DNA from 3 places in the Sporolactobacillus caesalpiniae genome. Region 2 is predicted to be linked to each of the others. Evidence: riboswitches for the same ligand, from Rfam matches in the RefSeq annotation. Region 2 holds a riboswitch; each other region holds the start of a gene.
The links. Region 2 has a riboswitch for S-adenosylmethionine ahead of ABWW58_RS11495 (alpha/beta fold hydrolase). Riboswitches for the same ligand answer to the same signal wherever they lie in the genome.
Positions count from the first base shown of each region.

Region 1: linked by a shared signal. The riboswitch ahead of ABWW58_RS10055 (ABC transporter substrate-binding protein) and the one ahead of ABWW58_RS11495 (alpha/beta fold hydrolase) in region 2 are both predicted to bind S-adenosylmethionine.
Region 3: linked by a shared signal. The riboswitch ahead of metK (methionine adenosyltransferase) and the one ahead of ABWW58_RS11495 (alpha/beta fold hydrolase) in region 2 are both predicted to bind S-adenosylmethionine.

Region 1 is NZ_JBEVCB010000004.1:333,321-337,749, reverse strand. Features, by position in the region: gene ABWW58_RS10060 (ABC transporter ATP-binding protein) at 1-288, opposite strand, end outside; gene ABWW58_RS10055 (ABC transporter substrate-binding protein) at 315-1,934, opposite strand; SAM riboswitch class I at 2,052-2,152, opposite strand; gene ABWW58_RS10050 (Crp/Fnr family transcriptional regulator) at 2,682-3,347, opposite strand; gene larA (nickel-dependent lactate racemase) at 3,661-4,429, shown strand, end outside.
Region 2 is NZ_JBEVCB010000005.1:221,837-226,265, forward strand. Features, by position in the region: gene ABWW58_RS11485 (IS4 family transposase) at 1-688, shown strand, start outside; gene ABWW58_RS11490 (putative immunity protein) at 768-1,013, opposite strand; gene ABWW58_RS11495 (alpha/beta fold hydrolase) at 1,266-2,105, opposite strand; SAM riboswitch class I at 2,236-2,339, opposite strand; gene ABWW58_RS11500 (hypothetical protein) at 2,756-2,986, opposite strand; gene ABWW58_RS11505 (cysteine hydrolase family protein) at 3,128-3,685, opposite strand; gene ABWW58_RS11510 (type 1 glutamine amidotransferase family protein) at 3,756-4,367, opposite strand.
Region 3 is NZ_JBEVCB010000001.1:173,582-178,010, forward strand. Features, by position in the region: gene pckA (phosphoenolpyruvate carboxykinase (ATP)) at 1-494, opposite strand, end outside; SAM riboswitch class I at 1,171-1,289, shown strand; gene metK (methionine adenosyltransferase) at 1,419-2,639, shown strand; gene tbcS (tetraprenyl-beta-curcumene synthase) at 3,438-4,429, shown strand, end outside.

The DNA.
Region 1 (4,429 bases), on a different contig from region 2:
AAAAATCATGCTGATCTGATTTCCACGGATCTTATCCAGCTTGTGATCCGTGAGACGCTGTAATTCCTGATTCTCAAATTTGATTGATCCGGAAGTAACCTTGCCGTTGTTTTTTAATAATCCTAAAACAGAAAGCATGGTGATACTTTTACCGGACCCTGATTCGCCGACCAGACACAACGTCTCGCCCTTATCTACATGCAAACTGACATCGTGAACAAGAGTCCGCTCTTCGGAATGAACGGTATAGGTGGTTTCCAGATGTTTGATTTCAAGCAAATGATCCATTGAAACTCATTCCTTTATTTACAAGCTTATTTTTTCCATTCCCATTTTTCAATCGTGTTGAAGGAACCGTAGATATGCGGTTGAGCATTTTTGAGATCCTTATTATAAGCGCCTAGCGAACGTAAAATATATGCTGAGTAAACAGGAACATCTTTTTGAACGATTTTATTAATGTTGCTGTACAGCGTTTTTGTTTCTTCTGTATTCTTCGCCGATTGAATCTTAGAAAGATTTGCTGCTAGTTGACTATTTTTATACTGCGGCCAGTCTCCATCACTGTTGACGATCCAATCAACATCCGGGTAAGGATCGATTGGGGATAGCGTATATTGAACGGCGAACAAATCGAATTGATGCTTTGAAGCTTTGGTCAGAAGGTTGGACAGATCTTGAGTCTGTACATTCACTTTTATACCAATTGTCTTCAGATTTGCTGCGATAATATCGGCTGCTTGGACAAAGGTGCTGTCACCAGAATTGACGAGAAAAGTCAATTCCTTCGATTTGTCCCAATGCGCTTCTTCAACGAGTTTTTTTGCCTTTTTCAAATTGAATGCGGCCGGTTTGATCGATGAGTCAAAATACGGGCTGTATGACGAAAGGAATCCATCAACGATCTCACCATTTCCATGCAGCAAACTCTTCACTATTTCTTCACGATTGGACGCCAGTTGAATTGCCCGTCTAATACGAACATCGGAAATCGTTTTAGTATTTATTGAAACGAGCTGATTGGTGAGCGGCTGCTCCAGTACTGTTTTTACGTTGCCTAATTTTTGAACGTTTTTATAATCTTCTTGTGGGAATACACCTAATGTTTGTTGCACAAAATCAATTTCACCGGATTTAAGTCCAGAGTACAACTGGCTTGATGGCACAATTTTTATGTTCAGATTTTTGATTTTCGGAGCGCCTCTCCAGTAGTCTTCATTTGCAGTATAGGAGATGTAATGATTGGAATCATATTTTGTTAGCCTGTAGGGACCACTGACGACAGTTGGTTTATTGAACCAGCTGTATTTGCCCAATTGATCAGGGCTGACATCTTGTAATACATGCTTTGGAATGGTAAATAGATAGCGCCCAATTGTATTGTCAAAGGTTGCGATCGACAGTGGGGCTTTTGTAACGAATACTACTGTTTTGCTGTCTATCTTTTTCACGCCGGCAATGCTTTTTGCTCCATCCGGAGAGTTTCCGCTATCGTTAAATCCTTTTAGCACGGCATAACCGCCTATATTTACATTTCCAACCTTAGGATTGGTTAATCTCAGCACCGAGAAGATCACGTCATCTGCCGTAATTGCTTTGCCGTCCGACCATTTTGCTTTTTTATTAATTTTGACGGTAAAGGTCCGATTGTCTTTTGTTGTCACGCTGTCCGCTAACTGACCGACAACATTCAGTTTGCTGTCAAGCTCAATTAATGGCAGAAAATTGAGCCCGATGGCATATTTCCCTAGTTCAGTTAGATCCACGAGCAACGGATTGATCGTGGACAAGGAATCCGTTGCACCGATTGTGACTGTGTTTTTATTGACTTTAGTACTGCTGCTTTTTTTGTCGGACGCACTTCCGCATCCCGAAAGCGTCAAAATAATTAATAGAAAAGATAAAGCTAGAATCATTCCTTTTTTTAAATTCATGGATACTCCCCCTCGTCTCTGTAATGAAATAAACGAACTAGCCTAGGCGTTCAATTTTTAACGTATAGAAACAGCCGCTTTTCACAGAATCAGAAAAGCAGCTGTTTTCGCTGTCTCTTCTTATCTGCCAGAATTTAATCTGCAGGAATTGACACCATGCACAGTGTGCTGGTTGTCGGGTTTCATTGGGCCAGTCCCTCCACCACTCTTGATAAGACCTTTAGTGTTCAATTTTAATAAAGGTGATGTAAAACGTTCTTACAACACATTCCCAGACGCGTTCCGGGAGTTCGTTACGATGATCATTAGATATAATTCATACTAATCCTATGTCAATTAAATTTTATCGAATTACTTGGTTTAAAAAGTGTAAGTGACATAAAATTGTAATATTTTCTTTGTTTGAGTATTCAATTGGTGAGTACGGAACAACCTGAACTGAATAAGTTGAGGCGTTTTTTTGGTAAGTGAATTAGGAAGGGATCGGAAATCGAGTTGTTTCAAGGGCAAGAAAGCGGGTGTCCCCAAAGTCCGTTTTTGACTTTGAGACACCATACATAAATTATGAATCAAGAGCACAGGTGTGAGACTCATACACGGGATCAGCGAATCAAGGGAGACCCCGCAGTTCATGGGTATTAAGCGAGGAGATTTCCGGGTCGGCCGTGGAAAGCGAGCAACCGGAGCGCAGTATAAGAGTTGTTATACAGACAGCCTCTGTTCCATATAGGATGTGTATCGTTCATTTTAGTTAGCAATGTGATCCAAAAGATAACTTATATCTGTGATGATCAGTTTTCGATTCTTGACCATCAGCGCGCCGTCACGTTTTAACTCACCAAGCATTCGATTGACGCTGCTGCGCGCACTGATACCGCAGAAGCCGGCGATGTCATCATTTGTTAACATGAAATCAATCAAAATCCCCTCACGCACTTTGCGCCCGAATAAATCAATCAGACTGTAAATAAAGGCGCAAACCGCGCCTTTTTTTCCATTCATGATCATTCGCTGGGAACGGAAAATATTCTCCGATAATTTCTTACGATAATAGCTTTTGATATAGTTCTGCAGCTCCGGTGTCGCATTGACATATTTCCAAAAGGTGACGCGATCCACTTGATAGAAAGTCGCTTCGTTGGATTCCACACGTACATTGAATGGCTGTTCCGTAAACTTGGAAACCTCATCTCGAAGCAACGAGATAACATCCGGTTTTACGATATAAGAGAGATTAAATTCGCGTCCATCTTGAAGAATAATGCTGTTTTTTATAATGCCCTTCTTGAGAACATACGTATACCGTTCTTCAAGGCCGTGATAAGTCAGATAGGTGTGTCTACTTTTGTTAATTGTCGGTACATTGTGTGCGTCCAGAAAATTAATTAAATATTCGATTTCACTTAATACCATGGATTTTTCCTTCCCATCACAATCATTCAAGTTGAAAAACAGAGATACAATTGTTACATTTAACTCTATTTTAACGGTTTTTCACCTAATGTTTGTCACAAATAAAGTGAACATTTGTTAACTTTTTTTGATGATTGCATACGGAACGGACAGCCTTTTTGTTTTGATTTATAACAGATGGTGCACGTAGAAAAGGTTGTGTGACCTGGTGATGCGCATGTCACGTGTCACTTTTTCTCATACTAAGGATCACGAATCTTTGATACTTGCTTCTTTGTAACGCAAAAAGATCTGAAAAGAGGGCTGTTATTTTATGGTTAGCATTGAACTTCCTTATGACAAAACAACAATCGAGGCTAATCTGCCCGATCACAATTATGCAGGCAAATTAGTATCCCAAGCAGCAACTTACCACACAGATCGATCGGAAAACGAGATCGTCGAGGATTCGCTTAATCATCCAATTGGATCTGCGTCTTTGGAAGAACTGGCCAAAGGCAAGAAAAATATCGTGATTATCAGCTCGGATCACACGCGTCCGGTTCCGTCGCACATTATTACACCGATCCTTTTGCGACGGTTACGTGAAGCGTCTCCAGATGCGCGCATCCGTATTCTTGTTGCGACTGGCTTCCACCGTCCGTCCACTCGCGCTGAACTTGTTAACAAATATGGACAAAAAATTGTCGATGAAGAAGAAATCGTGATGCATATCTCGACCGATGACGCGGCGATGGTTAAAATCGGCCAGTTGCCGTCCGGAGGTGACTGCATCATCAATCGAATCGCCGCCGAAGCCGATTTGCTGCTTTCGGAAGGATTTATTGAATCGCATTTTTTCGCCGGATTTTCCGGAGGACGCAAATCCGTGCTTCCAGGTGTTGCTTCCTACAAAACGATTATGGCCAATCACTCCGGTCCGTTTATTGATTCAGACAAGGCGCGTACCGGAAATCTGAATCACAATCCGATTCACAAGGACATGGTCTACGCGGCACGCACAGCAAATTTAGCATTTATCGTGAACGTTGTTCTTGATGAAGATAAAAAAATTATCGGGTCATTCGCTGGAGATATGGAAG
Region 2 (4,429 bases):
CAGCTGGTTTACCCAACAACCTTTGATCAAGGCTTTGACCGATCAAGGTATCGATGTTATTGGTATGGTGAAACCAACGAATCAGCGCTATCGAGTAGGCTCTCAATGGGTTGGATTAAGAACGCTGTATCGACTGTCGAAGCCCGTAACCAGTCACAAAGAAATTTTACGTTCTATTCGTACCACAATGGCTAATGGAGTCCCGGTCAAAGTTGTGTTCGTTCAAAACCGCAATAAACAAAGTGAATGGCTAGCCATCTTAAGTACTGACTGCACACTTACAGAACAGGAAATCATTCGTACGTACGGCATGAGATGGGACATTGAATTATTTTTTAAAGCAACGAAGTCATTTCTTAAGCTTCAAAAAGAGTTCCAGGGCAGATCGTACGATCTGCTGATTAGCCACACAACCATTGTCTTTACAAGGTTTATTCTCCTGTCTTGGCAAAACCGTTGCAGTACAGATAATCGAACCCTTGGTGGTATGTTTTATGAACTCTGTGACGAAATGAATGAACTGGATTGGGCTGTAGCACTGACGCAGCTCATGGATATTCTTCATGACGCCCTAACAAAAACAAAAAAATCAATCAAAAGATGGGTTACTTGTCAACTGACACAATGGATTGAGAGCTTACCCAACTATATCAAGGTTTATCTGCCCAAATTAGGGTGCGAAAGTTGAGTTATATCATTTATTCGATTTCAAGAATTCGCAGCGATGTGCCTTCATTATGGCCAAAAGCACAAAATGGACGAATCGCTTAATCAAAATGTGTTTTATTGTGCGCTTGATTAGTCAAAAAATCCCGCAATAATAGATTATCACGCCCCAATGATCGAGCCGCTGCAATCGCTTGCCGAGGCCGCTCATCATGAGGACGTTCCTGTTCAAAATACCGGATGACGTGATCGGAGCAAACAGCCGCCCATAATGCTGCTGTCTGTTGTTTTACCAATTTTAGCTTTGCATCAATTTCTTTTTTACGCTCTGTGTCCACAAATTTCATCGACAAATCCGCTCCTTTTCCTTAAACAAACATTTATATGCATCTTATGTTCCCTTTTTTACCTGCTCATAGTTCTTAACGAGATACATATAGAGTACCCTACCGTTCAGCGAAAATAGTCAAAAAATAAAACGCCCACTTTAATCTTGTGGACGTTTTTATAGTTGTAGGCACTCAAGAAGACAAAATATTTTATAGGTTCTCCATTTACCTGTTTCTCGGAACCTGATGTGCTTTATACTATTCTTCCTGTTATCTCTGTAAAACAATCTCTGAAAGTTGGTGTTTGCTAAGGAATTGATCTAGAATTTCATTAAATCGATCCGCATATTCCCAAAATAACAGATGATTGCCAAACGAATGCACGTCACTATTTGGAAATTCTTTTTGTATATAAGGCGTAGCGGCATCTGAGCGCGCGGATGAAGTAAATGTTAACGAGGGCACTGCTTCATCAATCGTTTTTGCTGCTGCTTTTTTGTCTGTAAGCCAGCCGTCAACATAGAGCGCATCGGCAATTTGATGCGGAATGCGCAAGCTTGGCGCTGTAAATCGGCTCTTTTCTTCATCAGTAATCGCGTGATCGAATAGGAGATTTTCAGCAAATGAATCAATAAACTGACGATAATGTTCGGCAGAATCCAGAGAATGGTTGTGGACGGCGATGAGGTCTTCAAGTGTCCCGGCTACCCACTCATCAGAATCCGAGCTAAGGGTCCGCGGGGATACATCAATGGTGACAGAAGCCGAAATGTTTTGAGTTCCAAAATGTTCCACATAAGACCATAAGGTTAAACCACCAAACGACCAACCGGCCAACACGACATTTTTTAAATCAAGGTGATCGATCAATTTTCCAAGATCCGCTCCCTGCACATCGTACGTATTTCTGTTTACACTGATCGTTGATTTTCCATGATTTCGTGGATCTACCGCAATCACGCGATAACGCGTGGAGAAGTAAGCAATCTGTTTTTCAAATACATCAATACTGAATGTCCAACCCGGAATAAAAATGAGCGGCCGTCCACTCCCTTCATCACGATAGTGCAACTCAATACCTGGCTCTACTTCAAAATAGTGTTCTGCCATGTTCATTCACCCTTTTTCGTTTTTTAATCACCCTTAATTTTTCTCGGACTAGCTCAGATGACTATTTATCCATTTATTGAGGCAAATAAAAAAGAGATTTCCCGTGTTCAGAAAACCTCTTTACAGGTTCTGTTTATCTGCCGGGATTACCGCTGGATTTAGCACAGTACCTCTTTGCAAGGTCCGCTGCTGAGGGATCATCAGGCCAGATCCTTTACCCTCTCTGGATAAACAAACATATAACCAAGTATTTAGGTGTGATTTATTGTATTATAGCACTATTCCCACCTGTGTCAATAAGAAAAACGGGGCAAACCTGGTCTTTACTTCCACAGGATACGGTGACTTTCACTAAATGCGGTTTTGAATCATCAAGCTTGTCTTGATCAAACAGTTCTAGTTCATGAATCATTTTGATCCTTGATTAAGTAACGTGGACGGAATAAAAAAAGCGGAGTTTTTCCGGTTATATGCATCATGACGCTTGTTTCACAGGTAAATAAGGGTAATTTTTCCGGTTAAGCACAGAAAAATCCTCCATTTTCACGTTTTTCGATTCGATAAGCGGAATTTCTCCGTCTATTTAAGCAATTTTTTCATTAATTTTCTAATTAAGCGGAATTTTTCCGTTTATTTATCAGATTTAACGCTTAACCTGATCGCCCAACCGATAAGTTCGGATGGGGAATCAGCCTCTTATGACGCTTATCGTCGTACCAGTGGGACAAAATCATAAGATTTTTTACTTGTAAGAAAAATTGAGCGAAAGCGCCTGGTCCTCTGCTGTCAATCTGTATGGAGCTTTGATCCGTTAACCTTGTGACTTGAACGAGCGTCGCTTCAGCTGCTCGCTTGCCGCGGCGATCTGGGAGCCTCCTCAAACAGACGCATGCCAGCGGTGTCTCCCCTGGCGCACGATTCTTTCTTTCGTTCCGCATCTCATCAAATGAACGCACACAAAATGAGGGATAGCGTCAATGCTATCCCTCCTGCCATTGCCTATTCGATTCAAATGACCCACATTAACGATAGTTGTTATGCGTCGGTTGAAACACGTCCTCGTCTGAATTCAGTACCAGCGAGAAATGGTCGTCATTGTCGTAACCGTTCAGCACTCGATTGTGATGTTGGATAATCTGCGCCGCAGATAATATCGGAGTATCCGCAGTCGAGTGGGCATCACCGACCAGTGTGACATCAAAGCCGTTGACCGTAGCCATTCGAACGGCGGTATCAATACAATATTCGGTCTTACATCCTACAATAACAAGATGTTCACTACCATGCTCCTGAAGGAATTTTAATAAAGGTGTGTGATAAAAAGAACTTGTTGCGCTTTTATTAAAAATCTCAGCATCATCCGGTATATGAATTGCCGGGTGAACCTGGAATCCTTCTCCTTCACCGCCGGATACACTGGTGTCGCGGACAAAGACTATGGGAATATTCGATCCCACAGCTTTTTCGATTACAAGATTGATTTTCCGAAACAACTCTTCTTTATTATATACGCCGGGCTCCTGTGAATCACCCTCAATCAGCGTCAGTTGCGAGTCAATAACAAGTAAAGCCTGGTTCATCAGCAGCACTCCTTTACCGTTTGCACTAGTCGCCAAGTTTGTCTCTAATCAGACGCCTCATTAACTAGTACTAATTCAATTGTTTGATATATTCGTAGTAGCCAAGTTTATGAAAAGTGTACCAATCATCTGCTTCAGCTTCATCCTTCATGCCCAGCGCCACTAAAACTTCTTTTGAAAATTCTAAAGCGGCAGTTCCATTAGCGGTGATTCTATTAGCACTACGGACAGCTTGTTGATCTATATACTCTTTTTCGCCGCTATAATTTTCCCCTGCCGCTTTCTTCAATTTCTCCAGCTGATTGCTTGTATGCTTACCTTCATTGAGAAATCCGTGCATTCCCAAAAATACCGTGGCGTCACAAATAGCGCCTAAGACAACGTTCTTTTCTAATGCCCTTTTTATGAGCGGTATGATCTTTTTACTGGATTCCTTTCGCCACGAGTTACCACCAATGAGAATTAATCCATAGAACTGATCATCCACCGAATCGATGTCATAGTCCGGAATAACGGTGAATCCTCCGATCGAATGAACCGGCTCCTTTGTTAAAGATACTGTCTTAACACAATAATCGTTTGTTCCTGCTCCTGAGCCTCTCATAATTTCGGAGGCAAGGTAGGCACCTTCCCAGTCAGCGTATTCTTCCAAAAGTACAAATAATATCTCCTTTGCAGTCACCTCTGCTCATCCTTTCTTGCTCGTGTTACTTACGCAAAGTAAGTTGCATAGGCATTCTCGTT
Region 3 (4,429 bases), on a different contig from region 2:
AGTGGATCTGCTTTGAATCCTGGAGCGGCAAGGACCGTGAACGCAGCGTGATGATGTTCCAACTCCGAGTTGGTTGGCTCAATAAACAGCTGCCGGCAGAATAGGTTCTGCCAAGCATACTCATTAACAATCTGAATGGCGAGGCGATGCTCCGGGTCTGCACCTGCGAAGCCGCGAAACACATATTTGTCTTTTTTCCCTGTCAGGTAATGAACAATTTTCTGATAAGCATTAAGGAAAACGCTTTCATTTATTTGCTGATTCCTGCTCCAGTCAACTAATTCGCTTGTCACTTCATCCTTAACGAAAAATCTGTCTTTAGGCGATCTCCCTGTATATTTTCCGGTTGTAACAGCAAGAGCGCCGTTATTAGTTAAAACGCCTTCATTTTTCTTCAGTGCATGTTCAATAAGTTCAGGAACGGATAAATTAATGAACGAGTTCCCGGTATGCAGCAATTCAGAGATGGGTGTTTCAAGGGACGCATGGTACATGGAATCAACCCTTTCTGTGTACGTTAAGAATGTTTAAAATTCAGAGGAGTATAGAAGCAGCTAAAACTTCGCATTCGCCAGAGGGCTTGACGAAGCCAAGTTGTCTAATCAAAAAATTTTCACTTACTATTTATAGTATAACGCATTAGAAATAATAATACCTACTAATAGAGGGTGTTCAAAAAGTCCGGGAAAAAGGCAATGAGGATCTTCTGCTAACAGCATGCACGTCCTGTGCCAAACGCAGAAGTCACCGCATCCTGTGGAAGTTCTGCGTCAGCTTGTTTCTCCGCTCCTCACGTATTAACAGGGGATCTTCAACTAATACCGTGCACGGCCCTGTGCACAACGGTGAAGCCATCACGTCCTGTGAAAGTACGCGCGGGTAGCTCAAAACTGCGCTTCCTTGATCTTCGACGCTCAGGACGAGCTAGTGTCAGGCATGACACGCGACGTGGCGATTTGCCTGACCTCGGCTCTTTTTGTCCTCCTTTTTGAACAGACTCTAATAGATTAACAGTGTATGTGTCACGATGCAATGGACAGTGAAATCAGAATTTCTGTGAATCTTAGTTTTTTCAATCTATACTATTCTGCAATGTTTGCCTGTGACAGTCGCGAGGAATTCGTTGACAGTTTTAATCCCCTGCGTTATGATGGGATTTACATACGGCTGCTCTTATTCCGAGTAGGCAGAGGGACAGGCCCGATGAAGCCCGGCAACCGGCCGAATAACGGCACGGTGCTAACCTGCAGAGAAAAGAGATTGTTTCGTCTTTCTTCTGATAATAAGAGGCGCGCGATAAGAATCGGCCTATCCTTAATTGGAGTGGGCTTTTTTCATGCCTTGAAAACAAAAGCAGAGGGATCGAGTACCGTTGACACCATTTTGTATATAATGTTTGAAAGGCAGGGTGAAGAAAAATGACGAAGAAGTATTCAAGACGCTTGTTCACTTCCGAATCGGTAACTGAAGGCCATCCGGATAAGATTTGCGACCAGATTTCAGATGCAATTCTTGATGAACTCCTTAAGGGGGATCCAAATGCAAGGGTTGCTTGTGAAACTGTGGTTAATACTGGACTTGTCCTTGTAACAGGTGAAATTTCGACTTCCACCTATGTGGATATACCGAAAGTAGTTCGCCGTACGATTCAGGAGATTGGCTATAACAATGCGAAATACGGCTTTGATGCCTCTAACTGTGCAATTTTAACGTCTATTGAGGAACAATCGGCAGACATTGCGCAGGGCGTTGACAAGGCGCTTGAGGCGCGTGAGGGCACGATGTCAGATGATGAGATTGAAGCAATTGGTGCCGGAGATCAAGGATTGATGTTTGGTTTCGCAGTCAATGAAACACCGGAGCTGATGCCGCTCCCAGTTTCACTCGCGCATAAGCTTGCAAAAAGGCTGGCTGACGTTCGCAAAAACAAGACGATCGGTTATCTCCGTCCCGATGGAAAGACTCAGGTAACGGTTGAATACGACGAACAGGGCCATCCGGAACGCATTGACACAATTGTCATTTCCACACAGCATGATCCAGAAGCGACCGAAGAACAAATCAAGAAAGATATTCATGAGTTTGTAATTCGGCCGACAGTTCCGCCGAACTTAATTGATGAAAAAACCAAATTTTTCATTAACCCTACCGGGCGCTTTGTTATTGGCGGACCACAAGGAGATGCCGGTCTGACCGGAAGAAAGATTATCGTTGATACCTACGGCGGATACGCGCGTCATGGCGGCGGCGCTTTTTCAGGAAAAGACGCGACGAAAGTTGACCGCTCGGCCTCTTATGCGGCCCGATATGTCGCAAAGAATATTGTCGCAGCGGGATTGGCTGAAAAATGTGAAATTCAATTAGCCTACGCCATCGGTGTCGCTGAACCGGTATCCATTTCCGTGGATACCTTTGGCACCGGGAAAGCAACTGAGGAACAGCTTGTTCAGTTGATTCGCCATAATTTTGATCTTCGTCCGGCAGGTATTATTGAGATGCTTGATTTACGCAGGCCGATCTATCGACAGACGGCGGCTTACGGACACTTTGGCCGAACCGACATCGAACTCCCATGGGAGAAGACCGATAAAGCAGATTTATTAAAACAGCAAATACACTCTGAGTCTAAGACCCATTAACTTCTTGCACGCAAAATCGCTTTCCACGCCCTCGGGTGTGGATAAGCGATTTTTTTCACACTGATAGGATAGCATAAAAAATATTTGTTTCAAGGAAACGACGGCGCTCACATCCTATGAGCAACGTCGAAGCCACCGCATCCTGCGGAAGTGTGTCCTGTGGCTCACCGAACACTAGGCCGTCCATGACCTTCGCCAGAAGGCTTGGCGAAGCCAAGTTTTCTAACACTGGTAAGAATGTATGGCGTTTTGCTTTGCCGGTACGACGATAAGGTCATAAGATTCGGTTGGGCGATCAGGGAAGCGCTCAATCTGAGAAATAAACGGAAAAATTCCGCTTAATTAGAAAATGAATGAAAAAATTGCTTAAATAGACGGATAATTTCCGCTTATCGAATCGAAAAACGTGAAAATGGCGGGTTTTTCTGTGTATAACCGGAAAAATTACCCTTATGTACCTGTAAAACAGGCGCCAGGATGCAAATAAGCGGAAAATCTCCGCTTATTTTACTCGTTACTTAATTAAGGATCAAAATGATTTGTGAAATAGAAATGTCTGTTCACGCACAAGGTTGATGATTCAAAACGGTATTTGGAGCAAAGGAACCTTCGCTAATGACGCATGTCCTGCAAGCAACGCGAAAGTCACCGCATCCTGCGGAAGTAAGGAACAGGCGCTCTTTGTTCGGTTTTTCTTATAGATAAGTTCGCATAAGCAGACTGATCGTTTGCTATAATAGGTGATAGTGAGATGTTCGCTCTCGGATATTATGGGCGGATTTAACTGGAGGCGTGTTGATGACGGTACCATCGAGACCGATTAAACTTATGGCGCAAATATACAGGAAAGTGCTTCCTGATGTGCATCATAATCTAAAAAAATGGAAGGATAAGGCGCTTGCGATTCCTGATGCCGAGTTGCGCAAACAGGCGCTTGCGAGCATTGAATCAAAGACATTTCATTGCGAGGGCGGTTCCATTTACAGCCTTTTAGCCGAAGGACACAGGAAGGAAATTATTGCGTTCATTGTCGCCTATCAAACAATTAGTGATTATCTGGACAACCTTTGCGATCGAAGCATATCTCTTGACCCGGAAGATTTTCGCTGTTTGCATCAGTCGATGCTGCATGCGCTGACCCCGGGAGCAGCACCGGAGGATTACTATCGCTACCGCGGCGTTTGCAATGATGGAGGCTATCTTCAGGCGCTTGTGAATACATGTCAGCAAACGCTGAACGGTTTGCCGGCATTCCCAGTCATTCAACCCGCGCTCCTTGAGCTGGCAGGATTCTACTGTGATCTGCAAGTGCATAAGCATGTGAAAAAAGACCAGCGTGTGCCGAGACTCATCGCTTTTTTCCAAAAAAATAAAGCTCACCTCCCTGAGATGAGCTGGTATGAGTTCGCTGCTTGTTCCGGTTCGACACTAGGAATCTTTTGCATCGTCTCCTATGCTGCTTCGCGCGGCTCTGAGATGGCGCAGCTTGTCGATCGAATTAAGGACAGTTACTTTCCATGGGTGCAGGGGCTGCACATTATGATGGACTATTTCGTTGACCAAGAAGAGGACCGCATTGAAGGGGATCTGAATTTCTGCTCCTACTACAGCAGCGATGAAGAAATGATTCATCGCTTTAAGCATTTTATTGAAGAGGCGGATAAGGCAATTGAAAATATGCCGGACAAAAACTTCCATAAGATGATTAATCGCGGTTTGCTCGGAATCTATCTCGCTGACCGAAAAGTTGCCAAACAGCGCAATGTTCGTGTGCTGGCGCGACGATTGAT